3 regions of the Microbacterium sp. TW_SC_2 genome follow, and region 2 is predicted to be linked to each of the others. Evidence: predicted binding sites of a transcription regulator. Region 2 holds the regulator's gene; each other region holds the start of a gene.

Region 1 (10,385 bases), 1.1 Mb from region 2:
CCGTTCGCCCCCATCGTGAGACCGGACGGGGTCTGGGCGACCAGGATCAGCTGCACGGCCGCGATCGGGATCAGCCAGAACGACTCCAGCGTGAGCCCGCTGACGGCGTCGACCGCCGGGCCGATCTGCTTCTTGATCAGCCCGTACAGCCCGAACGACGCCGTCAGGGTGAGCGCGATCCACGGAAACGCGCGATAGGCGACGACGATCACGATCACGGCGATCGCGGCGATCGCGATCGCCGCGCCCTGCAGTCGCCGGATGCGCTCCTTCAGCACGAACACGCCGAGCAGGACGGTCGTGATGGGGTTGATGAAGTAGCCGAGGCTCGTCTCGACCACGTGTCCGGTGAGCGTGCCGATCACGAAGACCTGCCAGTTGACGTAGATCAGCACGCCGGCCAGCGCGGTCCACCCGAGCAGTCTCGGCTGCCGGATGATGGCCCCCAGCGCAGCCCACCCCCGCAGGACGGTGAGCAGCACGAGGCAGAACACGAAGGAGAGCAGGACACGCCATCCGACGATCTCCCACGGGCCGGTCGGCACCAGCAGGAGGAAGTAGAGCGGGAGCACTCCCCAGAGCAGGTATGCCCCTCCGGCGTAGGCGACTCCGGCGGACTGCGTGGCACGACGGGTCGACTCGGAGATCACCGGTCAACCCTATGCCCGGCCGGACCGGCCGGGGTCGGGTGAGCGCCTGCAGACGCAGGAAGGGCCCGGATGCACGAAGCATCCGGGCCCTTCCGAGAACCTGGGTTCAGGAGATCAGCGAACGACGACCGCCAGGACGTCGCGAGCGGACAGGACGAGGAACTCGTCTGCACCGAACTTGACCTCGGTGCCGCCGTACTTGCTGTACAGGACACGGTCGCCCACGGCGACGTCGATCGGAACGCGGTTGCCGTTGTCGTCGATGCGGCCGGGGCCGACAGCCACGACCTCGCCCTCCTGGGGCTTCTCCTTGGCGGTGTCGGGGATGACCAGGCCACTCGCGGTGGTCTGCTCGGCCTCGACCTGCTGGATGACGATGCGGTCCTCGAGCGGCTTGATGGAAACCGACACGGTCTACCTCTTCTTTCTTGACGCTGACACGAAAGACTTGTTCGCACTCTCAACCCGAGAGTGCTAATCCAGTCTATGCGCTCCGCTGGCACTCATGCAATGCGAGTGCCAATCGTGAGCCGGTGCGCCGTAGGCTGAGGGGGTGGAGATGTCCGAGTTGCGAGCCCTGCTGACCCCCGACGGACTCGCGCTGCTGGACAGCATCGAACCGATCGCCTCGACCGGCGAGGTCGCCCGCGCCGTGTCCCGGCTGAGAGCGGCGGGCCACGCGCCCGAACTCGTCAGCGCCGTCGTCGGGCAGGCCGCCCTGCGCGCCCGCGCGACCGCGAAGTTCGGTCCCTTCGGCGCGCGGATGCTGTTCACCCGCGCCGGTCTCGAGCAGGCCACCCGGCTGAACGTCGCCGCCCGTCATGCGCAGCGCATCCGACAGGCCGGGATCACGAGCGTGGCCGACCTCGGATGCGGGATCGGCGGCGACGCCCTCGCTTTCGCCGGAGCCGGACTCGGCGTGCTCGCCGTCGACGCCGACGAGGTGACGGCCGCGATCGCCGCCTACAACCTCGCGCCGTTCGCGCAGCCCGACGCCGGGGAGTCCGCCGTCGTCGTGCAGCACGCCGCCGCGGAGCAGACCTCGCTCGAGGGATACGAGGCCGTGTGGATGGATCCCGCTCGACGCACCTCCGGACACAGCGAGACCCGTCGCGTCTCCGCCGACGACTACTCCCCCTCGCTCGACTGGGCCTTCGCGCTCGCCGCCCGCACGCCGGCGGGGATCAAGCTCGGCCCCGCCCACGATCGGGAGGCGCTTCCCGCCGATGCCGAGGCCCAGTGGGTGAGCGCCGACGGCAGCGTGGTCGAACTCGTGCTCTGGACGGGCGCGCTCGCGCGCTCCGGCGTGCGCCGTGCAGCTCTCGTGATCCGCGGCGAGCGCTCGCACGAGATGACCGCCGGCGCGGACGCCGAGGACGCCCCTGTGCGCGAGCTGGGCGCGTTCGTGCACGAGCCGGACGGCGCCGTGATCCGCGCGCGGCTCATCGGGGACGTCGCGCGGAGCCTGGAGGCCGGGATGCTCGATCCCCGGATCGCCTACCTCACCTCGGATGCCGCGCTCACCAGTCCGTTCGTGCAGTCGTTCCGCGTACGGGAGACCCTGCCGGCGAACCCGAAGGCGATCAGCGCGGCCCTGAAGGGCGCCGGGATCGGCACCCTCGAGATCAAGAAGCGCGGTGTCGACGTCGATCCCGCCGCGTTCCGCACGAAGCTCACGCTCCGCGGCGATGCCTCGGCGACCCTGATCCTCACCCGGGTCGGAACGCGTCGCCTGGCGATCCTGGCCGACCGGGTGCCGGCGGCCTCCTGACCCCCGGCGCTCAGCTGTCGGGAGCGGGGTCCGGCGTGGGCACGACGGGGTCCCCGTCCTCGCCGCCGACCTCGAGGCCTTCGCTGTATTCGCTGAAGGTCACACTCCCCGGCGCCGGGTCGCGGGTGATGACGAGGTAAGGCGTCTGCCCGATCGTGTAGGCGACCTGGATGGACCAGGCCTCCGTGCCCGAGGGGTCGCTGTCGGCGAAGACCAGCATGCCGACCCCCTCCTGGGTCGCGACCTCGACGGGCTGGCACTGCATCTGCGCCTGCATGGCGTCGACGATCAGACACGTCTCCGTGCGGTTCTCCCACGACCGGTCCATCAGCCAGACGGGCTCGTCGAGAAACGTGCCGACGATGGTCAGATTCATCACATCGTGCTCGGACAACAGCTCCGAGGCCCGGGAACGCTCCTCTCCGCCGAACTGCCAGAGGAAGGCGTCGGCCCTCTGCGTCCAGCGCTGGATCGACACCATCGGCTCTCCGGTCGTCGAGAACACCAGCACGGCGCTCACCCCGACGCCCTCGGAGCTCTCCGCCCCCTCGTCCGCCGGCACGGTGACGCTCGCCGAGAGCGCGAAATCTTGCGCGTCGGCCGCCGACAGGCACTGCTGGCCCGAGATCTCGTCCACATCGAGGACGAGACACGCCTGCTCGCCGCCGTCCGTGGTGCCGTACCAGACGAGCGCCCCCTCGTCGTCCTGACCGATGGCGCGCAGGCTGCCCTCGTCGTACGTCCGCTTCTCCGACAGCTCGATCCGGCGCTGCTGCTGTTCCGCGGTCAGCACGATGCCGTCGTCGGGCCGGCCGAAGAGCGCCCACCCCGCCGCGAGTCCGACCGCGAGCAGCAGGGCGGATGCGGCGGCCACGACCAGGGCGTGCCGCCGCAGATCGGCGATCGCCGCACGAACGGGGCGCGCGGGCGCATCCTCGGGCGGCAGATCGTCTGCGGAGGGAGCATCATCCGCGGAGGGCCCCGGGGAGTGCTGCTCGCGGTTCACCGCGACGTGCACCTCGTCCGAGGGGAACGATTCGAGGAAGTCGTCGGCGGGGTCGGACGAGGTGGCGGCTGCCGCGGCGGGCGCGGACGGCGCGGCGCGGCGGATGCTCCGACGCTCGAGCTCCTGCAACCGGCGCGCCTCGGTGTCCGTCAGTCCGCCGTCACGCCCGTACGCCTTGCGCTGGAGCGCCTGCCGCTCGGAGCTTTCACTGTCGTACGCCATCATCCACACTCTCGCTCGTGGTGATCGTGAGCTGCGGGCCCGGACCCGACGTCTCGGTCCAGACCACACCCGTCGTCAGGTCCGTCCGTTCGTCGGTCCGCTCCACGGTCAGATCCTGCTCCGCGTCCGTCGTGCACTGCGCCCAGGACTGCAGCGGCAACACGGAGTACACCAGACACCGGCTGCCGTCGTCGATGCGCACCGCCCTCCAGATCGGATTGTCGCCGTCGTACCCCACGATCTGCACCGACGACCGGCGGAAGCCGTCGCCCACGAGGGCGGCGGCGAAGCGCTCCTCGTCCGGGCTCCCGTAGGACGTCGCCAGCCCCTCGATGTCGGTGTCATAACGGAAGAGACGCAGCGACACCGCCGGGTCGCCACGGAGCGACAGCAGCATCTCGCCGGTGATCCGCCCCGCCTTCTGCTCACCGACACGCGTGAGCGTCAGGGACAGTCCGCTCTGCTGCACGAGTTCCGTCGGCCGACAGGATGCGCCGGCGCTGTCCCTGTTCCCGATGAGCATGCAGGTCGCCCCGCCCCCGTGCTTCGTCGCGCCCCAGACCACGACATCCTCCTGAACGGACACCGCATGCAGCGATCCCGGGTCATACCCCGCATCGCGCGAGAGATCGTCCTGCCACTCCTCCTGATCGGGGGTGAGCACGATCGGCGCGCTCGTGGCGGACGGCACCGCGACCGGCCTGAGGCCGACCGCGATGCCCACACCGACCGCCACGCCGACGATCAGCGCGGCCACCGTCACGCCCACGAGCAGGCGACGCTGTCGCCCGGCAGGTGGGGACACGTCATGCGGGTGCAGCGAGGAAGCGGGTTCCCCCGGCGCCGATCCGACGCCCTCGGCCCGCGCGGGCTCCGCGGCGTGCGGAGCAGCACCGGTCGGCGCGTCCGGCCGTGGACGGGCGGCGGCGGGCGACGTCGCCCCGCGTCGAGTCACGAGCTCGTGCAGCCGAGCTGCCTCGGCGGCGCTCAGCCCGCCGTCGCGTCCGTACGCACGCGCTTGCAGGGCCCGCAGTTCGTCCGGCTCGTCGGCAGGGCGCATGGTGTCACCCGAGCCCCTCGAACTGCAGCCCGGCCCAGACCAGCCACACCGCGCTGTACAGCGTCGCGCAGAGCCCGAGCACGAGCGCCCAACGGGCGATCGACCGGCTCTCGACCGGGCGACGCAGCGAGATGATGGCGGCGATCACCGCGACGATCGCGAGCGGGATGCCCCAGCCGACGAAGAACGACGCGCCCAGTGCCACGATCGCGGCAAGCAGCGCCCAGGGGGCCAGCCGCGTGTCGTCGACGGTCGACACGGCGGCGGTGGGCGCCCACTCCGCCTCTCCTGCCGCATCGAGATCGGGACCCGTGGCGCGCACCGGCTCGACGGCGACCGGTCCGGTCGGCAGTGTCGTGTAGCCGTCGCGGCGAGCCCCGGGCAGGCGTGCCGCTCCCGCGGGCCGTTCGACCTCCCCGCTGGGCTGCTCGATACGCGTGGGCGTGGCGGCGGCATCCGGGGCCAGCGGCGCCGCCGCGTCGCCGCCCGGCCTTCCCGAGCGCGGGTCGTGCGGTGCGTCGGTCACGAGACCACCGCCTCCGCGATCTGGATCTCGGTCACGGGCAGCGTGGAGTCGGCGCCGAACGCGAGCGTCGACGGGCGCCGTCCTGAGGCGATCAGCTCCGCGGCGAGCGCCGCGATCATGGCCCCGTTGTCGGTGCAGAGCGACAGCGGGGGGATGCGTACGGTCACGCCCGCGGCGTCGGCCCTGGCCAGCGCCACCTCGCGCAGGCGGCGGTTCGCGATCACTCCGCCCCCGAGCAGCAGCCGGGGCACGCCCAGGTCAGCACAGGCGGCGAGCGCCTTGGTCACGAGCACGTCGACGACGGCCTCCCGGAAGCTCGCGGCGACGTCCGCGACCGGCACGTCGACGCCCTCGGCCTCGCAGCGCTCCACCCAGCGGGCGACCGCGGTCTTGAGGCCCGAGAAGGAGAAGTCGTAGCGGTGCTTCGCGAGATCGGACGCGCGCGAGAGACCGCGGGGGAACCGGATGGCGTCGGGGTCGCCGTCGAGCGCGGCACGGTCGATCTCGGGCCCTCCCGGATACGGGAGGGACAGCAGACGGGCGACCTTGTCGAAGGCTTCTCCTGCGGCGTCGTCCATCGTCTCGCCGAGCAGCTCGACGTCGGTCGTGAGGTCGCGCACGTGCAGCAGCGACGTGTGCCCACCCGAGACCAGCAACGCGATCGTGGGGTACTCCAGCGGCGCCGAGTCGGCCGTCAGGATGTCGGCTGCGATGTGGCCGACGAGGTGGTTCACGGCGTAGAGCGGCTTGTCGAGCGAGACCGCCAACCCCTTGGCCGCGCCCACTCCGACCATGAGTGCTCCCGCGAGCCCGGGACCGCTCGTGACCGCCACGGCATCCAGCTCGTCGAGCCGCACCCCCGCTTCCGCGAGTGCCGCGTCGATCGAGGGTTGCAGGGCTTCCAGGTGCGCGCGTGCCGCGACCTCGGGCACGACCCCGCCGTAGCGCGCGTGCTCGTCCATGCTGGAGGCGATCGTGTTCGACAGCAGCGTGCGGCCGCGGACGATCCCGATCCCGGTCTCGTCGCAACTCGTCTCGATGCCGAGCACCAGCGGCTCGCTCATGCGCTCGCCTCCTTCTCCGGTTCGGCCGGCGTCTTCTGCGGACGTGCCGCGGCGCGGTCGCGCAGATCGACGCGCATCACGATCGCATCCACGTCATCCGGCTGATAGTAGTGCGGACGGCGTCCGATCTCCTCGAAGCCCTCCGAGAGGTACAGGCCTTCCGCTGCGGGGTTGTCGGCCCGCACCTCCAGGAACACCTCCCGGGCCCCTCGATCGCGCGCGATGTCGAGCAGGGCGCGCAGCAGGGCCCGCCCGCGTCCCGCCCCCCGGTGCTCGGCGAGGAACGCGATGGTCTGGATGTCGGCGTCCGCGCCGCCCTGCAGGGCACGCACACCGCCGTATCCCACGATCGCTCCGTCCTGCTCGTCGACGAGGTAGCGGCCGTGCGGGCTCACGATCTCCGCCGCCATCCCCTCCGGGCTCCAGGCGTCGGTCGGGAAGGAGCGGTTCTCGATCAGCATGATGGCGTCGAGGTCGGCCGGCGCCGCCGGGCGCAGCGTCATCGCCCGACCTTCTTCGGAGCGCCGGGCAGCGTCACGTCGGGGTGCCGCAGATACAGCGGCTCCTCCCCCGTGAGCGTGCGACCGGCCGCGATCGCCCGGGCGCCGACTCGGGCGAGGTCCCGTGCCGACAGCGACACGACGTCGATGCGAGGCAGCCCGCCCAGGTGCGTCTCGGCGTCGGCGTGCCGGACCAGCACGGTGTCGGCGACGATGCGCGGAATGCCGTCGGCATCCGTCCCCTCGAACACGGTGACCGCCACCTCGCGCCGTCGGGCATCCGTCACGATCGCGAAGGACCCGGTGAGACCGTCCGTCTCGATCGCCGAGAGAGCCGCCGCGAGGTGGCTGGGGACGGGCACGACCGGGATGCCGCGGCCGAGAGCGAAGGCGCGGGCGGCGGCGATCCCGATCCGCAGTCCCGTGAACGGCCCGGGACCCATGCCCGCCACGACGTGCGTGATCTCCGCGCGAGCGCCTTCGCCCGGCCCGGACTCGGAGACCACCTGAGCGAGCAGATCGCCGATGACCTCGGCATGCCCCAGGGGGTTCGCGGTGCCGGCGTCGGCCCGCGGCGCTCCGTCCGCGTCGATGACGGCGACGGCTGTTCCGAGAGAGGTGTCGACAGCGAGGATCACTCTCCCAGGGTAGTCGTGCGCGGCCCCGTCAGCCCGGCGATCCGCTCTCGACGCGGGCGATCGTGACGATGCGCGGGGCGTCCGCGTCGAGCTCCGACGGATCGATCTCTTCGCCGTCGTTGCCGACCGGGCGCTCGAGCTCGATGTCCCACCAGACGTCGGCGAGGTCCTCCGCCATCCCTCGCCCCCACTCCACCACGACCACCGAACGGCCGAGGTCGAGATCGAGATCGTCCAGCTCGGCCGCAGAGCCCAGCCGATACGCGTCGACGTGCACGAGCGGGGCGCGGCCCACGAGCGAGGGATGCGTGCGGGCGATCACGAACGTGGGGCTCTGCACCGGTCCGCGCACCCCCAGCCCCTCGGCGAGTCCGCGGGTGAACGTGGTCTTCCCCGCCCCGAGCGGTCCGGTGAGCACGATGAGATCACCCGCCTCCAACTGCTCCCCGATGCGGGCGCCGAGCTGTTCCATCGCCTCCGAGGTCGCGATCTCGGAGCGGCCGAGGAACACCGGGTCGATGCTCATGCGGACCGCCGCGGCACGCGCGCGCCGATGCGCGTGACGATGTCGTAGTTGATGGTGCCCGCGGCATCCGCCCAGTCCGACGCGGACGGCAGCCCGAGGGTCGGATCGCCGAACAGCACGACCTCGTCGCCGATCGACACCGGGGTGTCGCCCACGTCGACCACGAACTGGTCCATCGCGATCCGTCCGACATTGGTGAATCGACGACCGCCGATGGAGACCGGCAGACGACCGGAGGCGTGCCGGGGCACGCCGTCGGCGTAGCCGAGCGGCACGAGCACGAGCGTGGTGTCGCGGTCGGTGCGGTGGTCGTAGCCGTACGAGACCCCGGTGCCCGCCGGCACCCGACGGACCGCGGCGATCGCGCCGCGCAGGGTCATCGCCGGGCGCAGGCCCAACTCCGCCGAGGTGCGGTCGTCGAAGGGTGAGAGTCCGTAGATGCCGACGCCGACGCGGACGGCGTCGAGGCGCATCTCCGGGTGATCGATCGCGGCGGCGGTGGCGGCGATGTGGCGGATCTCGGGTCGGACGCCGAGGGAGGCCGCGGCGGCGACGCCCTCGGCGAACTTCGCCGAGGCGGCGCGGTCGTCGTCGAGCGAGGTGTTGGAGAGATGGCTGAACAATCCGACGACGCGCAGACGTCCGATACGCTCCAGCCGTGCGGCTTCGGCGAGCACGCGGCCCCAGTCCGCCGGGGCGATTCCGTTGCGCGAGAGGCCGGTCTCGAGCTTGAGGTGCACACCCACCGGACGGTCGACCGAGGCGACGGCGGAGGCGGCCTCCAGCTGATCGAACGACGAGATGCCGAGCTCGATGTTCTCGGCGGCGGCCTGCTCGAACCGCTCTCCGGGCGCGTGCAGCCAGGCGAGGATCGGGGCGTGCACTCCCTGTCGGCGCAGCGCGAGCGCTTCGCCGATCTCGGCGACACCGAGACGCGTGGCGCCGCCTGCGAGCGCAGCGACGGCGGCGGTCGCGGCGCCGTGCCCGTAGCCGTCGGCCTTCACCACGGCGATGACGTCGACACCCGTCAGACGCCGGAAGTGACGCACGTTGTCGGCGACGGCATCCATGTCGATCGTGGCTTCGCGGAACGGGATCGTCACAGCGGTGCTCCTTCGGCGACGACGAACGCGGTGGCGAGCCCCGCATCGTGGGACAGCGTGAGGTGCAGGGCGAGGATCCCGCGCTCCTCCACCACGGCAGCGGTCGAGCCCGAGAGCACGAAGTGCGGGCGGCCGGACGGTTCGGAGGCGATCTCGATCTCGTTCCAGTGCACACCGTCCGATCCGCCCAAGGCCTTGATCAGGGCCTCCTTGGCGGCGTAGCGGGCAGCGAGCGACGACAGGCGCAGCGTGCGCTCGGCCGGAGCGAACAGCCGCTCGCGCAGGCGCGGGGTGCGCTCGAGGGTCCGCTCGAATCGCGGGATGTCCACGAGGTCGATGCCGGTCCCGATGATCACCGCTCAAGCCTACTCGCGCTGCCTCCCCCGCCCTCCCTCGCCGAGCGGCCCCTCTTTGGTCGACCGGCCCCCTTGTGTGCGTTCACAAAGGGGTGGGTCGCGCAGAAAGGGGCCGGTCGGCGAGAAGAGAGAAGAGACGAGGGAAGGGGCTTACTCGACGGTGACGGACTTCGCGAGGTTGCGCGGCTGGTCGACGTCGAGTCCCTTGGCCGTCGCGAGCGCCATCGCGAAGATCTGCAGCGGCACGACCGCGAGGAGCGGCTCGAACAGCGCCCCGGCCAGCGGGATGTGGATGACCTCGTCGGCGAACGGCAGCACCGCGGCGTCACCCTCTTCGGCGATGACGATCACCCGAGCGCCGCGGGCGCGGATCTCCTGGATGTTCGAGACCACCTTCGAGTGCACGAGCGCCGAGTGACGCGGCGAGGGCACCAGCACGAACACGGGCTGGCCGGGCTCGATGAGCGCGATGGGACCGTGCTTGAGCTCGCCGGCGGCGAAGCCCTCGGCATGGATGTAGGAGATCTCCTTGAGCTTGAGCGCACCCTCGAGGGCGATCGGGAAGCCCACGTGGCGGCCGAGGAAGAGCACCGATCGGGTGTCCGCCATCCACCCGGCGAGCTGGGTGACGTGCTCCTGCTCGCTCTCGAGCACCTTCGCGATCTTCTCGGGGAGTCCGAGGAGCTCCTCGACGTCGCTCGAGGCGTCGGCGAGGGCTCCGCGCACGCGACCCATGTGCAGGCCGAGCAGCAGCAGCGCGGTGATCTGCGCCGAGAACGCCTTGGTCGACGCGACGGCGACCTCGGGTCCGGCGTGCGTGTAGACGACCGCGTCGGACTCGCGCGGGATCGTCGCACCCTGCGTGTTGCAGATGGAGAGCGTGCGGGCTCCCCGCTCGCGGGCGTACTTGACGGCCATGAGGGTGTCCATGGTCTCACCGGACTGGCTGATCGAGACCACGAG
Region 2 (10,385 bases):
CTCGATCGTGCCGGTGGCCATGAGGCGCGGCACGATCTCCGGGTCCATCATCTCGTTGAGCGCGTCGTAGAGCGGACGCAGGTACGGGTCGATCTTGTCCGTGAGCGTGCCGGGGAGGAAGCCGAGGCGCTCCCCCGCTTCCACAGCAGGACGCGTCAGGATGATGCGGGTGACCTCTTTGCGCTGGAGGGCCTGGACCGCCTTCGCCATCGCGAGATACGTCTTGCCGGTACCGGCGGGGCCGATCCCGAAGACGATCGTGTTCTCCTCGATCGCGTCGACGTACTCCTTCTGTCCGGGAGTCTTCGGGCGGATCACCTTGCCGCGCGTGGTGAGGATCGCCTCGCCCAGCACCTCGCTCGGGCGGGGGCCTCCCTCGCGTCGCAGCATGCGGGCGGAGCTCGCGACGTCGCTCGGAGCGAGATCGTGGCCCGCCTTCGTCATCGCGAGGAGCTCGTCGACCAGCTGCGTCGCCTTCGCGACGTCGGCGCGGGTGCCGCTCAGGGTGATCTCGTTCCCGCGGACGAGGACCTGCACGTCGCCGTGCTCCTTCTCCAGCATGCGCAGCAGGCGGTCCTGGGGTCCGAGCAGCTGCACCATGGCCACGCCGTCGGCATAGATCTTCTCGACGGCCTCGGGGGCCGGTCGGTTCACGGATCGTTCCCGCAGGGCGGGCGCCTCCGACACCTCGTCGGCCGGCACGTCGCGGGGAGTCAGGTCTTCGTCAGGCACCGACGCTCTTCTCGGTCAGTCCGCCGCCCAGGACGTGGGCGTGGACGTGGAAAACGGTCTGTCCGGCATTCGCGCCGGTGTTGAACACGAGACGGTAGTCGCCGTCATCCGTGTGCGCGGCGGCCAACTGCGCGGCGAAGGCCACGAGCTCGGCGAGCAGCTCGGGGTCACCGGCGGCGAGCTCGGCGACATCGCGGAACTCTCCGGTCTTCGGCACGACGAGCAGGTGCACCGGCGCCTGGGGCGCGATGTCACGCAGCGCGAACAGCCGGTCGGTCTCGCCGAGGATCTCTCCCGGGATCTCCCCGGTCAGAATGCGCGTGAAGATCGAGGGTTCCGTCATATCGTCAAGTCTACTGACCGTGCGGACACCGGAGCGGGCGACGTGGATGCGCTCACCAGCGACCGAGACTCGCCGACAGCACGGCGATGGCCGCCGGTCCCGCCGTCGAGGTCCGCAGCACGGTGTCGCCCAGCAGCACGCGCTCGGCGCCGGCTGCGGTCAGTCGCGCCAGCTCCTCCGGCGCGATCCCGCCCTCCGGACCCACCACGAGCACGATGTCGCGGCCGTCCGGCTCGATGTCGGTCAGACGCTGAGACGCGCCGGGATCGAGCACCAGCATCCGCTCGCCGCCGGCCCGCTCGGCCAGCTGCCCTGTCGTCACGGGCACCTCGACCAGGGGGATCCAGGCCCGGTGGGCCTGCTTCGCCGCTTCGCGCACGATCGACGACCAGCGCTCCCGGCCCTTCAGCGCCTTGGCGCCTTCCCACCGCGAGACGCTGCGACTCGCCTGCCAGGGCACGACCTCGTCGACGCCGAGCTCGCACGCGGCCTGCACCGCGAGCTCGTCGCGGTCGCCTTTCGCGAGAGCCTGCACGAGGATCACGCGCGGTTTCGCCCCCTGCTGCACGGTGCGCTCGGAGATGCGCACCTCGACCTGCGCGGGCGACACCGCCTCGGTCACACCGGAGAGCCAGACGCCTGCACCGTCGCCCAGCGTGATGGTCTCGCCCACGCGCAGACGCCGCACGACCGCGGCGTGCTTCGCCTCGGCCCCGGTCAACGACACGACATCGCCCACCGCGGCATCCGTCGCGGTCGCGACGAGAAAGTGCAGCGCCATGGATCAGTGCCGGAAACGGTCGCGGAGCTTCGAGAACAGGCCCTGCTGGAACTGCGCCAGCTGCGGTCCCGGCGCCTTGGCCTTCTTCGCGAAGTCCTCGATCAGCGCACGCTGTGCCGAGTCGAGCCTGGTCGGCGTCACCACCTGCACGCCGACCCGCAGGTCTCCGCGCTGGGTACCGCGCAGCGGCGTGATGCCGCGACCCTTGATGGTCAGCACGTCGCCGGACTGCACGCCGGGGCGGATCTCGAGGTCGACGGATCCGTCGAGGCCCTCGATCGCGGTCTCGGTGCCGAGGATCGCATCGGTCATCGACACCTCGAGGGTGGCGAGCAGGTCGTCGCCGTCGCGGCTGAACGCCGCGTGCGGGTTGACCGTGACCTCGACGTACAGGTCGCCGTGCGGGCCGCCGGCCTTGCCGACCTCCCCCGAACCCGGGAGCTGGAGACGCAGACCGGTCTCGACACCGGCGGGGATGTCGAGCGAGACGGTCCGACGCGAGCGCACCCGCCCCTGACCGCCGCACGTGCCGCACGGGTACGGGATCGTCGTGCCGTAGCCCTCACACGTACCGCAGGGCTGGGAGGTGACGACGTTGCCCAGCAGGCTGCGCACCTGGCGCTGCACATGACCGGACCCGCCGCAGATGTCGCAGGTGACCGGCGAGGTGCCCGCCTGGCAGCACGATCCCTGGCAGGTCTCGCAGAGGATCGCCGTGTCGACCTCGATGTCGCGATGCGCGCCGAAGACGACATCGCCGAGATCGAGCGTGACACGCACGAGCGCATCCTGACCGCGCTCCCGACGCGAACGCGGTCGACCGCCTCGTCCGCCGCCCTGGGCCGCCCCGAAGAAGGTCTCGAAGATGTCGCCGAACCCGCCGAAGCCTCCGAAGTTGCCCGCCGCGCCGTCACCACCGCCCATGTCGTAGCGTCGACGCGATTCGTCGTCGCTCAGCACGTCGTAGGCGTGCGTGACGAGCTTGAACTTCTCCGCGGCGTCCTCCCCCGGATTCACATCCGGGTGCAACTGCCGCGCGAGCCGCCGGTAGGCCTTCTTGATGTCATCGATGGACGCGTCCCGGGAAACCCCGAGAACCTCATAATGGTCCGCCACAATCGCCTTTCTGCGTGTGTCTCATCGGGAGCCGCGTCAGCGGCTCGCCTCGTCTTCATCGAGCATCCGCGTGAGGTAGCGGGCGACCGCCCGTGCCGCAGCGAGGTTGCTCGGATAGTCCATGCGCGTCGGGCCCATGACGCCGACGCGCGCCATGCCGCTCGGCGCGGCGTAGTTGCTGGTCACGATGGAGGCCTCACCGAGACCGAACGACGCGTTCTCGGTTCCGATGCTCGCGGCGAGGCCGTGCTCGTCGGTGACCATCTCGCTCATCAGCCGCAGCAGGGTCACCTGCTCTTCGATCGCCTCCAGGAGCGGATGGATGCTGCCGCGGAAGTCCTGTTCCCGTCGCGCCAGGGTGGCGGCGCCGGCCATCACCAGACGCTCCTGACGGAACTCGCCGAGTTCGTCCATCACGACCGCAGCCACCGCATGCAGCGCGCGATCGTTCGGCGTCACCTCGCCGTCGAGCAGGGTCTGCAGGCGATCCGAGGCGTCGCTGATCGCCTGCCCGGTGACAAGCGCCGAGAGGCGAGCGCGCAGCATGGCGAGGTCGGTCTCGTCGAGGTCGACCGGGAGCGGGGCGATGCGCTGGGAGACCCCGCCGGCGTCCGTCACCAGCACGATCAGCAGCCGGTTGGGCGCCAACCCCACCAGTTCGATGTGCGTCACGTGCGCGCGCGCGAACGACGGGTACTGGGCGAGCGCGACCTGGCCGGTCAGCTGGGTCAGCACGCGGACCGTGCGCACCATCAGATCGTCGAGATCAGCGGGTTCGCCGAGGAACGACTCGATCGCGGAGCGCTGAGCCGACGACAGCGGTCGCAGCTGGGCGAGGTGATTGACGAAGACCCGGTAGCCCTTGTCGGTCGGCACGCGCCCGGATGAGGTGTGCGGCGCGACGATCAACTCCTCGTCCTCGAGCAGGGCCATGTCGTTGCGGATCGTCGCCGCCGAGACGCCGAAGGAGTGCCGGTCGACGATGGAGCGGCTGCCGACGGGTTCGTGGGTCTCGACGTAGTCCTGCACGATCGCGCGGAGAACCTGGAGTCCTCGATCAGTGACCATCGACTTCCCTTCCGCTGGCACTCGGATACTCGGAGTGCCAATTCTACCCCGGCCGCGCTCAGTCGGTCAGTTCCCGGACCACGGCGTCCGCCAGCAGACGTCCGCGCAGGGTCAGGATCACCCGTCCGCGCAGTGCGGCTGCGGCATCGACGAGGCCGTCGGCGATGAGTCCGGCGACGCGCGAGCGGTTCCCCGCGGGCAGCTCGGCGACCGCCATGCCCTCCGACAGGCGGCTGCGGAGCAGGACGCGCTCCAGCAGGTCGGCCGCGGGGTCCGGGCGCTCGGTGCCGGCGGCGGGCGATTCGGACGCGCCGAGACGCTGGGCGTACGCCGCCGGGTGCTTCACGTTCCACCAGCGAAGACCGGCGACGTGGCTGTGTGCTCCCGGCCCGAAGCCCCACCAGTCGTTTCCGCGCCAGTACGCGAGGTTGTGTCGAGACTGATTCCCCGCGGCAGACCCGTCCGTCGTCGGACGCGCCCAGTTGCTGACCTCGTACCAGTCGAAGCCGGCAGCGGCGAGACGGGCATCGGCGAGCTCGTACATGTCGGCCTGGAGGTCGTCGTCCGGCCGCGGCACCTCGCCCCGGCGGATCTGACGCGCGAGTTTGGTGCCGTCCTCGATGATCAGCGCATACGCGGAGATGTGGTCGGATTCGAGCGCGAGCGCCTCGTCGAGAGAGGCCTCCCAATCGGCCAGCGACTCCCCCGGTGCCCCGTAGATCAGGTCGACGCTCACCGCGAGGCCTGCGTCCCTCGCCGCATCGACAGCCGTGCGGACGTTCTCCGGCTGGTGAGTGCGGTCGAGCGCCGCGAGCACGTGCGGCACGGCCGACTGCATGCCGATGGACATGCGAGTGACGCCGGCATCCGCCAGGATGCGTGCCACCTCCGGAGTCACGGTGTCGGGGTTCGCCTCGACGGTGACCTCGGCGCCCTCGACGATGCCGAACGCGGACACCGCGGTGTCGAGCATCCGCGCCAGGTCGGCGGCCGGCAGGAGGGTCGGGGTGCCGCCGCCGAAGAACACCGTGTCCAGGGGACGGAGCGCTCCCGCGTCTTCGAGCACGCGTCGAGCGAGCGCGATCTCGGACACCAGGGTGGAGGCGTAGTCCTCCTGCTTGGCGCCGTGCAGTTCACTCGCCGTGTAGGTGTTGAAGTCGCAGTAGCCGCAGCGCACCCGGCAGAACGGGATGTGCAGATATGCCGAGAAGGGGACGGACGTGTCGATCGGAAGGTCGTCGGGAAGACGGCCGTCGGTCGGAGCAGGATCGCCCAGCGGAAGCGGTCCCGCCATCAGAGGGGTGTCGCGTACAGCGGCGAGATCGCCCGCAGATAGCGGGCGAACAGCTCGCGACGCCGACGCTTCACGAGCGGAGGGATCACGCGATAGAGCAGGGAGTCGGGCGCGTCGAAGGCGCGGACCGTGAACCACACTTCGTCGTTGTCCTCGCGCCATTCGACGTCGAACGACTCCTCGCCGCTGACGACCGAACCGCCGACCGTCCCGAGGACGAAGCCGATCCGCCGCGTCTCCTCGGTGACCGAGATGACGCGCAGCTCCGCATCGGCGCGCATGCTGCCCACGCGTCCGCGCAGGTGCAGCGTCATGCCGGGGCCGACGAAGGGCGTGCCCTCGGCGTCGTAGCGGGGCTCGACGTCGTGCTTGCTCGGAGCGATGGGGTTGCCCTCGGCATCGAAGCTCACGCCGGCATAGGCCGGACCGGGAGCGGGCCGCACATCCTCGATGCTGAGTCCTGACGCCCGCTGCGCGGTCCAGGAGAGGAGCGCCTCGCCGGCCGTCTGGAAGCGTTCGAGTCCACTGCCGATCCGCCAGGACTGCTCAGCGGGAACGCTGCGCTCCGGCGGATACTGCATCAGATCGGGCGCGTGGGTCGCACCCACGGCCGCATAGTTCACCGTGTCGTCTCGGAAAGTCCCGCGCCGCATGAGTTCCAGCCTACTGGGGGTTGCCTGAGTGGTCACCCGCATCGTCGTACGGGGTCGGGTGCGCGGGTGCGCCTACTTCTTGTCCTTGCCGTCGACGTCACCCGAGAGCGCGGCGATGAACGCCTCCTGGGGGACCTCGACGCGACCGACCATCTTCATGCGCTTCTTGCCCTCCTTCTGCTTCTCGAGGAGCTTGCGCTTGCGGCTGATGTCACCGCCGTAGCACTTGGCGAGCACGTCCTTGCGGAGCGCACGGATGGTCTCCCGCGCGATGATCCTGGCGCCGATGGCCGCCTGGATCGGCACCTCGAAGTTCTGACGAGGGATGAGTTTGCGCAGCCGCTCCGTCATGAGCGTGCCGTACGCGTACGCCTTCTCGCGGTGCACGATCGAGCTGAAGGCGTCGACCTTCTCACCCTGGAGCAGGATGTCGACCTTCACCAGATCGGCTTCCTGCTGCCCGGAGGGCTCGTAGTCGAGCGAGGCGTACCCCTGCGTCTTCGACTTGAGCTGATCGAAGAAGTCGAAGACGATCTCGCCGAGCGGCATGTTGTACCGCAGCTCGACGCGCTCCTCGGAGAAGTACTCCATGCCCAGCAGAGTGCCGCGGCGCGACTGGCAGAGTTCCATGACCGTGCCGACGTAGTCCTTCGGCAGCAGGATCGCGGCCTTCACCATGGGCTCGGAGACCGAGCCGATGCGGCCGTCCGGGTACTCGCTGGGGTTCGTCACCGAGACCGTCTCGCCGGTGTCGGAGGTGAGCACCTCGTAGATCACGCTCGGCGCGGTGGTGATCAGGTCGAGCCCGAACTCGCGCTCGAGGCGCTCCGTGATGATCTCGAGGTGCAGCAGGCCGAGGAATCCGCAGCGGAACCCGAAGCCGAGAGCGACCGAGGTCTCGGGCTCGTACGCCAGGGACGCGTCGGAGAGCTTGAGCTTGTCGAGCGCCTCCCGCAGCTCCGCGTAGTCGCTGCCGTCGATCGGGTAGAGGCCCGAGAAGACCATCGGCTTCGGGTCGGTGTATCCCGGGAGCGGCTGGGTCGACGGCTTGCGCGCCGTGGTGATCGTGTCGCCGACCTTCGACAGACGCACGTCCTTCACGCCCGTGATGAGGTAGCCGACCTCGCCGACGCCCAGCCCCTGGGAGGGCACCGGCTCGGGGCTCGACACGCCGACCTCGAGTGCTTCGTGGGTCGCGCCCGTCGACATCATCTGGATGCGTTCGCGGGGCGACAGGCTGCCGTCGACCATACGGACGTAGGTGACCACGCCGCGGTAGGCGTCGTAGACCGAGTCGAAGATCATGGCGCGCGCCGGAGCGTCGGCGTCGCCCACCGGGGCCGGGATCTCCTTCACGAGACGGTCGAGCAGCTCTTCCACGCCGACGCCCGTCTTGCCGGAGACACGCAGCACGTCTTCCGGCTTTCCGCCGATGAGGGAGGCGAGCTCCTTGGCGTACTTCTCCGGGTCGGCGGCCGGAAGGTCGATCTTGTTCAGCACCGGGATGATGTGCAGATCGTTCTCGAGGGCGAGGTAGAGGTTCGCGAGCGTCTGCGCCTCGATGCCCTGCGCGGCGTCGACGAGCAGGATCGCTCCCTCGCACGCCGCGAGCGACCGGGAGACCTCGTACGTGAAGTCGACGTGTCCCGGGGTGTCGATCATGTTGAGCGCGAACACTTCGTCCGGTCCCTGCGCCTGAGGAAGGGCCCACGGCATCCGGACGGCCTGGCTCTTGATGGTGATGCCGCGCTCGCGCTCGATGTCCATCCGGTCGAGGTACTGCGCGCGCATGTCTCGATCCGAGACCACACCCGTGATCTGGAGCATGCGGTCGGCGAGGGTCGACTTGCCGTGATCGATGTGGGCGATGATGCAGAAGTTGCGGATCTGCTTCGCGGGCGTCGCGGCAGGCTGAAGCGGAGTGAGAGCGCGTGGTGACATGTCCCGTCGATTCTACGGTGAGGCGCGGCCAATGCAGATTCCCCCACTTCTGGGTGGTAGTCTCCCGAAGTTGCCCGGGACCAATTCGTGACACCGAATCCCGTGGGCGATAGGACTCCGTCACAGACCACGTGGGGCGTCACGTCGCGCAGAACGGCAGATGGTGATTGACTGTCTCCCCGGCTCAGCGTTGCGTCGGCAGAACCGCGCGCGTCTGGAGAAGAGAAAGACTCATCACCTTGATCAAGTATCTCGTGCGCCGCTCACTCGGCTGGCTGCTCATGATCGTGGTCGCGACCAACGTCACGTACTTCCTGGCCTGGTCGTTCCTGGATCCGCGGAGCAACTACGTCGGGCGCCGACCCCCGCTCTCCACCGACGAGATCACGCGGATGCTCGAACCGCTCAATCTCAGCGACACCGTGCCGCTCCTGGAGCGCTGGTGGGTGTGGTTCAGCGGCATCCTGTTCCGGTGGGACTGGGGTCAGAGTCCTGTGGGTCAGTCGGTGAATGCGCAGATCGCCTACCGCGCCCTGATCTCGGGCGAACTCGTGATCGGCGCGACCATCCTCGGCGCCCTCCTCGGGATCGGCCTCGGCGTCTACACCGCGTCGCGTCAGTACAAGCTCGGCGACCGCATCGGTCAGGCCACCTCGATCATCACGATGAACATCCCGATCGTGGTCGCCGCGCTCGGGATCGTCCTCCTGGCGATCGCCTTCAACGAGTGGGTCGGCGTCCGCATCTTCTACGTGACGGGGGCCGGCGGCAAAGACGTCGAGGGGTTCATCCCCTACATCGTCGACAAGTTCCAGCACCTCACGTTGCCGACGATCGCCCTCGTGCTCACCGGATACGCGAGCTACCACCTGCTGCAGCGGTCGCTGCTGCTGGACAACATCAAGGCGGACTACGTGCGCACCGCGCGCGCCAAGGGCCTCACCAAGCAGCAGGCCATCCGCAAGCACGCCCTGCGTCCCTCGCTGATCCCGGTCGCCACGCAGCTCGCGTTCACGATCCCGACCGTGTTCACCGGCGCCATCCTCACCGAGACGATCTTCGGCTGGAACGGGATGGGCAAGTACTTCGTCGACACCATCGGCAAGAACGACGTGCACGGCGTCGTGGCGATCGCGGCCTTCGGCGCCGTGCTCACCGCCATCGGCGCGATCCTGGCGGACATCGCCGTCGTCGTCCTCGATCCTCGAGTGAGAGTGAGCTGACATGAGCACCGAAATGATCGACCCGACGCTCCACCCCGAGCAGTCGGAGATTGCCGCACCGGTCATCGCGCAGCGCAAGCGCACGTCCGTGTTCGGGCTCTACTACCGCCGGTTCATGCGCAACCGCCCGGCGGTCTTCGGTGTCATCATCTTCCTCGCCCTGGTGCTGTTCTCGATCGTCGGCCCGCTGGTGGCGAAGTACGACCACATCTACCTCGACTTCCTGAACCTCGGCACCGGCCCCTCGGCCGAGCACTGGTTCGGCACGACGCCGGCCGGGAACGACCTGTTCGCGCAGGTCTCGATCGGGCTTCAGCGCTCCCTCATGATCGCCGTGACCGTCTCGATCGGCACGACCGCGATCTCGGCGATCGTCGGCACGGCCGCGGCCTACTTCGGAGGTCGTCTCGAGCGCGGGACGCTCCTGGTCATCCACTTCCTGATGGTGATCCCGACGTTCCTGATCCTCGCGCTCGTCTCCAACAGCGCCGGTGGGGACTGGCGGGTCATCGCCCTCGCGCTGATCTTCGTCGGCTGGTTCTTCCAGGCGAGGGTGATCTGGACCATGGCGCTCTCGCTGCGCGAGCGCGAGTACGTGCACGCGGCGCGCTACATGGGCGTGCGCGGCATGAAGATCGTGCTCCGTCATCTGCTGCCCAACATCGGCTCGCTCCTCGTGATCAACTTCACGCTGGGGGTCGTGGCGGCCGTGATCACCGAGACCGGGCTCTCCTTCATCGGCTTCGGCGTGAAGATCCCGGATGTCTCGCTCGGCTCGCTGATCGGCAGCGGCGCCAACACCATCACCAGCGCCCCCTGGGTCTTCTACTTCCCCGCGGCAGCGCTCACCCTGCTCACCGTCTCGATGGCCCTCGTCGCCGACGGCCTGCGCGACGCCCTCGATCCCACGTCAGCGGCTGGAGGCCGCGCATGAGCACCACACCTGCATCCACTGTCCTGTCCGTCCGCGATCTCCACGTCAGCTTCCCGTCCGAGGCCGGTCGCGTCGACGCCGTCCGCGGCGTCTCCTTCGACCTGCAGGCGGGCAAGACCCTCGGCATCGTCGGCGAGTCGGGGTCGGGCAAGTCCGTCACCTCGCTCGCCATCATGGGTCTGCTCGACGACAACGCCAAGATCACCGGATCCGTCGTGTTCGACGGCGAGGAGCTCCTCGGCAAGACCGACAAGCAGATGTCGACGATCCGCGGCAACGGCATGACGATGGTGTTCCAGG
Region 3 (10,385 bases), 520 kb from region 2:
CCTTCGGACGCCGCGCGCCGGGCGAACTGCCGCACCCAGAGCACGCCCTCGGGGTCGAGGCCGTTCACCGGCTCGTCGAGGATGAGGGTGTGCGGGTCTCCGAGCAGCGCCGACGCGATGCCGAGCCGCTGGCCCATGCCCAGGGAGAACTTCCCCGCGCGTCTGCGGGCGACGGAGCCGATGCCGGCGAGATCGATCACCTCGTCGACGCGCGACGTCGGGATGCCGTGGGTGGCGGCCAGGGACCGCAGGTGGTCGCGGGCGGTGCGCCCGGTGTGCACGGCCTTGGCGTCGAGGAGCACGCCGACCTCGCTGAGCGGGGCGGGAAGCTTGCGGTACTCGCGCCCCGACACGGTCACGCGGCCGGACGTCGGGCGGTCGAGACCGACGATCATCCGCATCGTGGTCGACTTGCCTGCCCCGTTCGGGCCGAGGAAGCCGGTCACCGTTCCGGGCTGGATCGTGAACGAGACATCGTCGACCGCGGTCTTGTCTCCGAATCTCTTCGTGAGGCCTTCTGCTGTGATCATGGCTTCCACGCTACGGATCCGGCGCGGTGCGGCGCGTCCCTCGGAAGGACGACCTGCGCCGTGCGACGTCATCCTGTGGACGGATGCTCCCGCCGCCGGCCGCGCTCGGCATGACGGATGTCATACCGAGGATGTGACATCCGCCTCCGGCGTCGACGGCCGGCGCGCGGTTGGCTGGAAGCATGAGCCGCACCGCCACCGTCATCGCCCCCGCCGATCATCCACCGGCCGCCACTCCCGCCGTCGAGCTGACCGGGATCGTCCGGCGCTTCGGGCAGGGCGCGAGCCGCGTCGTCGCGGTCGATCACATCGACCTGCGTATCGAGCGGGGGGACATCGTCGCCCTGCTCGGGCCGAACGGTGCCGGCAAGACCACGGCGATCGACGTGCTGCTCGGTCTGTCCGAACCCGATGAGGGAAGCGCTCGCGTGCTGGGGATGGATCCGCGCCGCGCGGTGGCCACCGGCCGGCTGGCGGCCGTGCTCCAGACCGGAGGGCTCCTCGCCGACCTCACGGTGCGCGAGACCGTCGCGGTCGTGGCGGGACTGCACGGCGCGAGTGCGCGCGTCGACGAGGTGATCGGGCGGGCCGACCTCTCCACCATCGCTCGCCGCCGTGTCGGAAAGTGCTCGGGCGGAGAGAAGCAGCGGGTGAAGTTCGCTCTCGCGCTGCTGCCCGACCCCGACGTGCTCGTGCTCGATGAGCCGACCGCGGGCATGGACGTCACGGCACGCCGCCGGTTCTGGGAGGCGATGCGCGAGGACGCGGATGCGGGGCGGACGATCCTGTTCGCCACGCACTACCTCGAGGAGGCCGAGCAGTTCGCCCGGCGGACCGTGGTCGTGCATCACGGGCGTGTGGTCGCCGACGGCTCCACCGCGCACCTGCGGGCCTCGCTGGGCGGGCGAACGGTCTCGGCGACGCTGCCCGGCACGGCGGCGGCGGCCCTGATCGATGAGCTGCGCGCCGATCCGGACGTCGGGGAGGCAGCGGCGGACGCCGGCCGGATCACCGTGCGCACGGCCGCATCCGACGCCCTGGCCGGACGGCTGCTGTCCCTCGGCGCCACCGATCTGGAGATCGTCGCTCCCACGCTCGAATCCGCCTTCACCTCACTCACGGAGGACCCGTCATGACGACTCTCGTCGCACCCGCTCTGTACCGCACGGAACTCGTGCGACAGATCCGCAACCCCTACACGCTGGCCTTCACCCTCGCGATACCCGTCGCGATGTACCTCCTGTTCGGGGCGAGCATGTCGTACGCGACGCAGAGCGTCGGCCATGCGAACGTCTCGTTCTACGTGATGGTCTCGATGGGCGCCTACGGGACGGCGACGGCGATGAGCTCGCTCTGCTCTCTGGCGGCATCGGAGGTCGGACAGGGGTGGGGCAGGCAACTCGCGCTCACCCCGCTGACGACACTGGGTTACGCGGCGACCAAGGTGCTCGCCGCGGTGTCGTTCTCCGCGCTCGCCGTGGTGTTCGTCTACGCGGCCGGCGCCGCCACGGGCGCCGAAGCCGACGGCACCTGGCGGTGGCTCGCGGCCGCCGGCATCACGCTCGGGCTCGGCCTCGTCTACGGGCTCTTCGGGCTCGGCGTCGGCCTGGCGTTCAACTCCGACTCCGCCGCGGCACTCGCCTCGATCTCGATCACCTTCTTCGGCTTCTTCGGCAACGTCTTCATCCCGCTCGACGGAGCCATGCTCGACGTCGCGAAGTGGACACCGATGTACGGGTATGTCGCGCTCGTCCGGTGGCCGGCCACCGACGGCACTCTCGTCGCGGGGGGCGCCGATCCGCTGTGGGGCGTGCTGCTGAACATCATCGTGTGGGCGGCGCTCTTCTCCGCACTGGTGCGGCTCGGCGTGCTGCGCTCCCGTCGGCGTCGTTAGGCTGAGCGGATGCACACCGAGAGCACGGGGCCCCAGGCGCCCGCGGGTCCCTGGGAGCGCTGGGGATGGCTGATGGCCGTCGTGTGGATGGTCTTCCTCGTGTACCCGATCCTGGCGCTGCTGGCGTCGGATGCCGATCTCGCCTGGGTCGTGCTCGGCTGGGCGGCCACGGTCGCGTTCGCCGTGGTCTACGTCATCGGCTTCGTGGTGGGGATGCGCTCGTCCTGGGGGAAGCCGCGCCCCCTCGTCCGCGTGCTGTTCTGGGTGCAGATCGGCTGTGCGCTGATGACGATCCCCGCGATCGACACGCAGGCGCTCAGCTTCCTGCCCTACCTGATGTCGTATGCCAGCTATGGGCTGCGCGGGGTCTGGCACTGGGTGACGACGCTCGGCGGCATCGCCCTCGCCGGCGGCGTGGTGCTGCTCTCCGGCCGGCTGGACGGCCATTTCCAACTGTTGGTGGTGGTGCTGCTGATCGCCGTCGTCAACACGGTGAACACGTGGCTCATCAGCCGCTCGATCGACGCCGACCAGGTGCGCATGGAGCTCGCCACCAGTGACGAGCGTGCATCGATCGCCCGCGACGTGCACGATCTGCTGGGCCACACCCTCACCGCGGTCAAGCTGAAGGCGGAGCTCGCCGAGCGACTCGTCGACCAGGATCCGGAGCGGGCGAAGGCCGAGCTCGCCCAGATCGTCCACCTCACGGGCGAGGCGATCGCCGGTGTGCGCAGCACCGTGACCGGCATCCGCGGCGCGGCGCTGTCGGAGCAGATCCATGCGAGCACGGTCGCGCTCGAATCGGCCGGACTACAGGTGCGGATCGAAGGAGACCCGGTGGCGTTGTCACCGGCCCAGGCGCTGCCGGCCGGATGGATCGTCCGAGAGTCGACGACCAACATCCTCCGGCATGCGCGGGCGCGCTCCGTCCGCATCACGATGGCTCCCGGCGTGGTGGCGATCGAAGACGACGGTCGCGGCGCACGGGGACCCGCGGGCAGCGGCCTTCGTGGCATGTCGGAGCGGGCCGCGGCGGCCGGTGGGGTCCTCGCTGTGGAGGATGCGCCGACCGGAGGCACCCGGGTGAGTGTGACGTGGTGACCGCCCCGATCCGGGTGATGCTCGTCGACGATCAGGCCCTCGTGCGCGGTGCCATGGGGGCGCTGCTCGAGCTCGAAGACGACCTCACCGTCGTGGCCGAGGCCGGCGACGGCGCGCAGGCGGCGGAGCGCGCCTGCGCGGTGCGACCGGACGTCTGTCTCATGGACATCCAGATGCCGGGAGTCGACGGGATCGAGGCGACGCGGCTCGTGCGCGCGGCGAGCCCCGAGACCAGGGTGCTCGTGGTGACCACGTTCGCGCGCACCGGCTATCTGCGGCAGGCGCTGGATGCCGGGGCGAGCGGGTTCATCGCGAAGGACACCCCTGCCGCCGAGCTCGCGCATGCGGTGCGGCGCGTGCATCAGGGTCTGCGCGTGGTCGATCCGGTGCTCGCCGAGGCGTCGCTGTTCGAGGGCGCCAACCCGCTCAGCGAGCGCGAGCAGCAGGTGCTCCGGCTGTCCGCCGACGGCCGGAGCATCGCTCGCATCGCGGCGGAGGTCTTCCTCTCGGCGGGGACGGTGCGCAACCATCTGTCCTCGGCGATCGGGAAGACCGCCACGGAGAATCGCGCGCAGGCGGCTCGAGCCGCGCGCGACAGAGGGTGGATCTAGTCGCGAGACCGGGGTCAGGCGGGAGCGCGGCCGAACAGCTGCGGATCGACGGGCCTCTGCGCGCGCGGGAGCTTCTCCACCACGAGCAGGTACGACTCGGTGACCAGCTCCGTCACGAGCCCCTCCTCGAGTGATGCGCCGGGAGTGAGCGTGATCCAGTGCTTCTTGTTCATGTGGTACCCGGGCACGATGTCGGCGAACGTCTCTCGCAGCGCGACCGCGTCGTCGGGATGCGACTTCAGGGTGATGCGCCCGGTGCCGTCGAGGGGGATCAGGAGGAAGACACGGCCGCGCACCTTGTAGACGTCCCACTCCGGACCGAACGGATTCTCCCGTGCCGACCCGGGCAGTTGCTCGGCGCGTGCCGAGGCCGCGGAGATCAGATCCTGCGCGTCCACGGGTCAGAACAGCCGATCCGCACGCTTGTCGTCGCCGCGCGGGGTCGTCTGCACCCGCTCGTCGAGCTCGGCCGCCGCGAGCAGGGCCTCGTCGATGACCTCCCGATCCGCGTCGGCGGTCAGCCACTCCTCGGCGAATGCGGCGGGGATGAGCACCGGCATCCGATCGTGCACTCCGGCGAGATGCGCCGGCGCCGGGCGCATCACGATCGAGTAGCAGGTGAACGTCGCGCCATCGGCCGTGCGGCCGCGCTGGGTCACGGCGGCCATGCCGAACAGGGCCCCGTCATCGACGAGGAATTCGTGCCACTGCCGTGACGGCTTCTGCATCTCGAACCAGCTCGTGGCGGGCACGATTCCTCTGCTCTTGAGTGCCCCCGGCCTCTCCTGCAGGCGTTCCGAACGGGTGTTGATCGAGGGGAACTTCGCCGGCTCTCCGCCGACGAGGAACCCCCACCACGCGGGCTCCAGCACGGGAGTGTTCTCCGGTTGCACGACGAGCGGATTCAGATTGCGCAGGTTCCGCCCCGTCGGCCGCACGGTCTCACCCGCATTCTGCTCGGCCCACACGCGCAGCCCGTCCAGCACCGCCTCGTCGGCGGCCGCCAGGAACTCCGCATCGGTGAACCGGGGATCGAGACCGTAGCTCGCGCACATGCCGTCAGCGTATCCCCGGCGTCGGACATCCGGGGGAGAGGATGCTCGGTCCGCCGCCGAGTAAGGTCGACACGTGCCCCCGATCCGTCCTCTCCCCGCCCCGGTGGCTCTCGGGGGAGCGATCGCGATCGGCGTCATGACGGCGATCCAGGCGCGGATCAACGGCGTCCTCGGCGTGCGTCTGGACGACGGCATCGTCGCCGGGCTGGTCTCGTTCACGGTCGGTCTGCTGGCGCTGATCCTCGTGATCGCCTGCCTGTCGCAGGCACGACGCGGTGTCGCGCGTCTGTGGCACGGGGTGCGCGAGCGATCCATCCCCGCGTGGATGCTGCTGGGTGGAGCGTGCGGCGCCCTCACGGTCTCCACACAGGGCCTCACCGCCGGGATCCTCGGGGTCTCGCTCTTCACGGTCGGCGTCGTCGCCGGTCAGACGCTGCACGGCCTGGTGCTCGACCGCATCGGCTTCGGCCCGGCCGGAGTGGTCGCCGTCACGCCCGGACGGGTGCTGGGCGGACTGCTCGCGCTCGCCGCCGTGGGCATCTCGTTGAGCGGCGACGTGCTGTCGGCCGCCCCTCTGTGGATGCTGCTGCTGCCGTTCGCCGCGGGGGTCGGCATCGCCTGGCAGGCCGCGACCAACGGTCGCCTTGCCCAGCGGGTGCAGTCGCCGATCACCGCGACGCTGATGAGCTTCATCGCCGGAAGCGTCGTACTGCTGCTCGCCGCCGGGATCAGCGTGGCGGTGCGCGGGATGCCCGATGCGCTGCCGGCGGAGCCGTGGCTCTACCTGGGCGGCTTCCTGGGGTTCGCGTACATCCTGCTGGGAGCGTTCCTCGTCGCGCACACGGGAGTGCTGCTGCTGGGGCTCGGCTCGGTGCTCGGTCAGCTCTCCGCCTCGGTCGTCATCGACCTGGTGTGGCCGACCGCGGCAGGACCCGCTCCGTGGCAGATCATCGGCATGGTCGTCGTCGCCGTGGCATCCGTCGTCGCTGCGGTGCCCCGCCGTCGGCGCCGGGGCTGAGACCTACTTCTTCTTCGACGTCTTCTTCCTCGACTTCTCGGAGGGCTCCGGCATCCGAGAGATCAGCGCGCTCGCGTCGACGGTCTTCCGGCGCCCGGGACCCTTCCCCGCGGGCTTGCGTCCGACGTAGAGCCAGCCGAGGAGAACCTCGTTCTTGCGCAGACCGTGCGCCTTGGCGACAGCACGCGCACGGGTGTACCGGCCGGTGCGCCACAGCACGCCCCACCCGGCCTCGTCCAGCAGCAGGCTGAGCATGTGCGCGACCCCGGAGGCCACGGCCTCCTGCTCCCACTGCGGCACCTTGTCGCTCTTGCGGAAGCTCGCCACGACGGCGATCAGGAGCGGCGCGCGCAACGGCTTCGACGACGGCGACGAGTCGCCCTCCGCCTTCGCGATCGCGGCACCGAGCACCTCGCGGTCGCTGCCGCGCAGCTCGATCAGACGCCACGGACGCAGCGAGGAGTGGTCGGCCACGCGGCCCGCGGCGGCGACGTAGGTCAGCAGCTCCTCGTGCGAGGGCGCCGTGTCGTCGACCTTCGACCAGGACTGACGCGCGCGGGCCGCGTCGAGCGCGCTCACGACTCTTCGGGGGTGAAGTTCAGCGCGATCGAGTTCATGCAGTACCGATCGCCGGTGGGCGTGCCGAAACCGTCGGGGAAGACGTGTCCGAGGTGCGAGCCGCAGTTCGCGCAGCGGACCTCGGTGCGCACCATGCCCAACGTGGTGTCATCGATGAGCTCGACGGCGTCCGGTCGGATGGACTCGTAGAAGCTCGGCCATCCGCACCCGGAGTCGAACTTCGTGCCGCTCTTGAACAGCTCGGCGTCGCACGCACCGCAGGTGTAGAGCCCGGCGCGGCCCTCATCGAGCAGCTCACCCGTCCAGGCGCGCTCGGTGGCGGCTTCCCGCAGCACGGCATATTGATCGGCGCCGAGTTCCTCGCGCCACTCGTCTTCGGTCTTGTCCACGCTGTACGACATGCGTCCTCCTGAGTCGGTCCCCTCCATTGTCTCGCGTCCGACGGCCTCGGGGCGCACGGCGAGAGCGGCGCTGCAGGCAGGGGAGCGGGCCGGAGCAGATGACAATGGAGAGATGGATGACGTCGTGCAGGAGCGCTATGCGAGATTCGCCCGCGACGAGGCGCCCGGTCGGAGCGCCCTCTACGGCGACTGGGCGGCGGGAGTCGCCGGAGACCCGGAGATGCAGGACGTCCTCGCCCGGATCCCGGAGAACCGTCGTCAGCCACCGCTGGTGTTCGCGGTCACCCGACTGCTGGGCGCACCGCTGGAGGGGTACGCGCACTGGCGCCGGTTCGTCGGAGAGCATGCCGACGCGGTCGTGGCCGAGTGCGCTCGCCGCTCGCTCCAGACGAACGAGCCGCTGCGGCTCGCCCCGCTCCTTCCCGTGCTGTCCGAGATCGACGGCCCGCTGGCTCTGCTGGAACTCGGAGCATCCGGAGGCCTCTGCCTGTATCCGGATCGCTACTCGTACCGTGTCGTGGGCCCGGACGGGCGGCTGCGCGCCGCGCTCGACCCCCTCGACGGCCCCTCCTCGGTCGTGCTGGAGAGCACCGTCCGCGGAGATCTCCCCCCGATGCGGATGCCGGAGGTCGTGTGGCGGGCCGGTATCGACCTCGCGCCCCTGGACGCGCGCGAGGATCAGGACCGCCGCTGGCTGCGGGGGCTCGTCTGGCCAGGAGAGCAGGGGCGGGAAGAGCGGATCGATGCTGCTCTCGACATCGTGGCGGCCGACCCTCCGCTGCTCGTCGCGGGGGACGCCCTGGCGGAGGTGCAGGCGCTCGCGTCCGAGGCTCCCGCCGATGCCGCACTCGTGATCACGACGCCGGGCGTGCTCGTGCACATCCCGCGCGCGCAGCGGATCGCCCTCGTGCAGAGCATCCGCACGCTGCGAGCCCGGTGGATCACGATCGATCCTCCGGGGCTGCTCGACCTCGACGGGACGTGGGCGGGTGCCGCGACCGGGTCGGACTTCGTCGTCGCGCTGGACGGCCGCGTGCGGGCATCGGCGGATCCACTCGGGCGCTCTTGGGAGTGGCGCGGGTCCGCGGTCGCCGAGCCGTCCTAACCTGAACCCATGCTCGGAGACCTCACGGAACGCGATCGTGCGATCCTCACGCTGGAGACGGCGTGGCCGCGCCACAGCAGCGCCAAGGAAGAAGTCATCCGCGCGCAGCTCGGCATGAGCGCCGCACGGTACTACCAGCTGCTCGGACGGCTGATCGAGTCGGAGGCCGCGGTCGAATACGATCCGATGCTCGTGCGACGTCTGCGGCGGATCCGGGATTCCCGCGAGCGTGTGCGCGCCGCCCGGATGCCGGGCTTCGTCGGCTGAGCAGGCGGGAACGGCCGCGACGGGCCGCTCGTCCGTCGCGGATTGCCAGGCCGGTGCCGCTAGCATCGAGGGGTGTCAAAGCCCACCCGTGATCGTTTCGACGATGTCCCCCGCTCCGCTGGTCGCGTGGGGGCGCACCGGGCCGAAGCCCCGGGCATGAACGGCTGGGTCGTCCTGCTGTGGTCTTTCGTGGCGGCGCTGGTGCTCATCATCGCGGGCATCTTCGGCTCCCTCGTGGTGATGGGACGCATCTCGCTGTTCCCCGAGGCCGTGCCGAGCTCCGTGCCGACGCCGACGGAGACCGGGGTGGTCGACACCGCTTTCTCGGTGCTGATCCTGAACGCGTCGCCCGACGACGGTCTCGACGAGCAGATGCGGGACGTGCTCGTCAACAACGGCTGGGCCGCCGGCGCGGTGTACGCCAGCGACAGCGACAGCGCGGACTTCGCCACCACGACCGTGTACTACGTCGAGGACGACGACGAGCTGGCGGCGATCGGTCTCGCCGGGGTCATCGGCGGCGCCGCGGTGGAGCAGAGCGATTACTACGCGCAGCTGAACGAGACCGACAGCGAGCAGCTGGTCGTGGTGATCGGCCTCGACCGGACCGCGGCCGGCTCCGAGACGCCCGCCCCCTGAGCGCGCCCCGCTCGGCGGCGCGCGCGGCTTGCACTCGGAGGGGTCGAGTGCCAGAATGGCGTTAGCACTCTCATACCCTGAGTGCTAAACCCCACGTCTACGTCCAGGAGGGACGAAAAAACTCATGGCAAAGATCATTGCTTTCGATGAGGAGGCCCGACGCGGCCTCGAGCGCGGCCTCAACATCCTCGCCGACGCGGTCAAGGTGACCCTCGGCCCGCGCGGTCGCAACGTCGTTCTCGAGAAGAAGTGGGGCGCCCCCACGATCACGAACGACGGTGTCTCCATCGCCAAGGAGATCGAGCTCGACGACCCGTACGAGAAGATCGGTGCGGAGCTCGTCAAGGAGGTCGCGAAGAAGACCGACGACGTCGCCGGTGACGGCACCACGACCGCCACGGTCCTGGCCCAGGCGCTCGTCCGCGAAGGCCTGCGCAACGTCGCAGCCGGTTCCGACCCGATCTCGCTCAAGCGCGGCATCGAGAAGGCCGTCGCCGCGATCACCGAGGAGCTGCTCTCGAGCGCCAAGGAGATCGAGTCGAAGGCTCAGATCGCCGCGACCGCGTCGATCTCCGCCGCAGACCCCGCCATCGGCGAGCTGATCGCCGAGGCGATCGACAAGGTCGGCAAGGAAGGCGTCGTCACCGTCGAGGAGTCCCAGACCTTCGGCACCGAGCTCGAGCTCACCGAGGGCATGCGCTTCGACAAGGGCTACCTGAACCCGTACTTCGTCACGGACCCCGACCGTCAGGAAGCCGTCTTCGAAGACGCCTACATCCTGATCGCGAACCAGAAGATCTCCAGCATCAAGGACCTCCTGCCGATCGTCGACAAGGTGATCCAGGACGGCAAGGAGCTCGTCATCATCGCGGAGGACGTGGAGGGCGAGGCTCTCGCGACTCTCGTGCTCAACAAGCTCAAGGGCATCTTCAAGTCGGTCGCCGTCAAGGCTCCCGGCTTCGGCGACCGCCGCAAGGCGCAGCTGCAGGACATCGCGATCCTCACCGGTGGTCAGGTCATCACCGAAGAGGTCGGCCTCAAGCTGGAGAACGCCACGCTCGACCTGCTGGGCCGTGCGCGCAAGGTCATCGTCACCAAGGACGAGACCACGATCGTCGAGGGTGCCGGTGAGGCAGCCCAGATCGAGGGTCGTGTCACGCAGATCCGTCGCGAGATCGAGAACAC

Evidence for each region. The regulator HrcA, encoded in region 2, represses chaperone genes, less so after heat shock. The targets are predictions, from matches to a motif close to TTNGCACTCGNNNNNNNCGAGTGCNAA.
Region 1: the regulator HrcA is predicted to act here: its motif matches at 1,147-1,173, upstream of groES (co-chaperone GroES).
Region 3: the regulator HrcA is predicted to act here: its motif matches at 9,262-9,288, upstream of groL (chaperonin GroEL).

The regions. Positions count from the first base shown of each region.
Region 1 is NZ_CM143952.1:790,928-801,312, reverse strand. Features, by position in the region: gene rarD (EamA family transporter RarD) at 1-647, opposite strand, end outside; gene groES (co-chaperone GroES) at 765-1,061, opposite strand; gene ACWA14_RS03815 (THUMP-like domain-containing protein) at 1,204-2,421, shown strand; gene ACWA14_RS03810 (hypothetical protein) at 2,432-3,649, opposite strand; gene ACWA14_RS03805 (hypothetical protein) at 3,633-4,709, opposite strand; gene ACWA14_RS03800 (hypothetical protein) at 4,714-5,235, opposite strand; gene tsaD (tRNA (adenosine(37)-N6)-threonylcarbamoyltransferase complex transferase subunit TsaD) at 5,232-6,299, opposite strand; gene rimI (ribosomal protein S18-alanine N-acetyltransferase) at 6,296-6,802, opposite strand; gene tsaB (tRNA (adenosine(37)-N6)-threonylcarbamoyltransferase complex dimerization subunit type 1 TsaB) at 6,799-7,437, opposite strand; gene tsaE (tRNA (adenosine(37)-N6)-threonylcarbamoyltransferase complex ATPase subunit type 1 TsaE) at 7,466-7,963, opposite strand; gene alr (alanine racemase) at 7,960-9,066, opposite strand; gene ACWA14_RS03770 (holo-ACP synthase) at 9,063-9,422, opposite strand; gene glmS (glutamine--fructose-6-phosphate transaminase (isomerizing)) at 9,573-10,385, opposite strand, start outside.
Region 2 is NZ_CM143952.1:1,862,440-1,872,824, forward strand. Features, by position in the region: gene ACWA14_RS08845 (PhoH family protein) at 1-600, opposite strand, end outside; gene ACWA14_RS08850 (HIT domain-containing protein) at 725-1,075, opposite strand; gene ACWA14_RS08855 (16S rRNA (uracil(1498)-N(3))-methyltransferase) at 1,128-1,856, opposite strand; gene dnaJ (molecular chaperone DnaJ) at 1,860-2,972, opposite strand; gene hrcA (heat-inducible transcriptional repressor HrcA) at 3,009-4,040, opposite strand; gene hemW (radical SAM family heme chaperone HemW) at 4,099-5,334, opposite strand; gene ACWA14_RS08875 (DUF1990 family protein) at 5,334-5,987, opposite strand; gene lepA (translation elongation factor 4) at 6,060-7,928, opposite strand; gene ACWA14_RS08885 (ABC transporter permease) at 8,168-9,151, shown strand; gene ACWA14_RS08890 (ABC transporter permease) at 9,153-10,085, shown strand; gene ACWA14_RS08895 (ABC transporter ATP-binding protein) at 10,082-10,385, shown strand, end outside.
Region 3 is NZ_CM143952.1:2,381,806-2,392,190, reverse strand. Features, by position in the region: gene ACWA14_RS11390 (ABC transporter ATP-binding protein) at 1-530, opposite strand, end outside; gene ACWA14_RS11385 (ABC transporter ATP-binding protein) at 713-1,666, shown strand; gene ACWA14_RS11380 (ABC transporter permease) at 1,663-2,424, shown strand; gene ACWA14_RS11375 (sensor histidine kinase) at 2,434-3,525, shown strand; gene ACWA14_RS11370 (response regulator) at 3,543-4,136, shown strand; gene ACWA14_RS11365 (MmcQ/YjbR family DNA-binding protein) at 4,151-4,534, opposite strand; gene ACWA14_RS11360 (SOS response-associated peptidase family protein) at 4,538-5,191, opposite strand; gene ACWA14_RS11355 (DMT family transporter) at 5,295-6,209, shown strand; gene ACWA14_RS11350 (nitroreductase family protein) at 6,213-6,788, opposite strand; gene msrB (peptide-methionine (R)-S-oxide reductase MsrB) at 6,785-7,189, opposite strand; gene ACWA14_RS11340 (DUF2332 family protein) at 7,302-8,294, shown strand; gene ACWA14_RS11335 (DUF3263 domain-containing protein) at 8,304-8,561, shown strand; gene ACWA14_RS11330 (LytR C-terminal domain-containing protein) at 8,634-9,200, shown strand; gene groL (chaperonin GroEL) at 9,325-10,385, shown strand, end outside.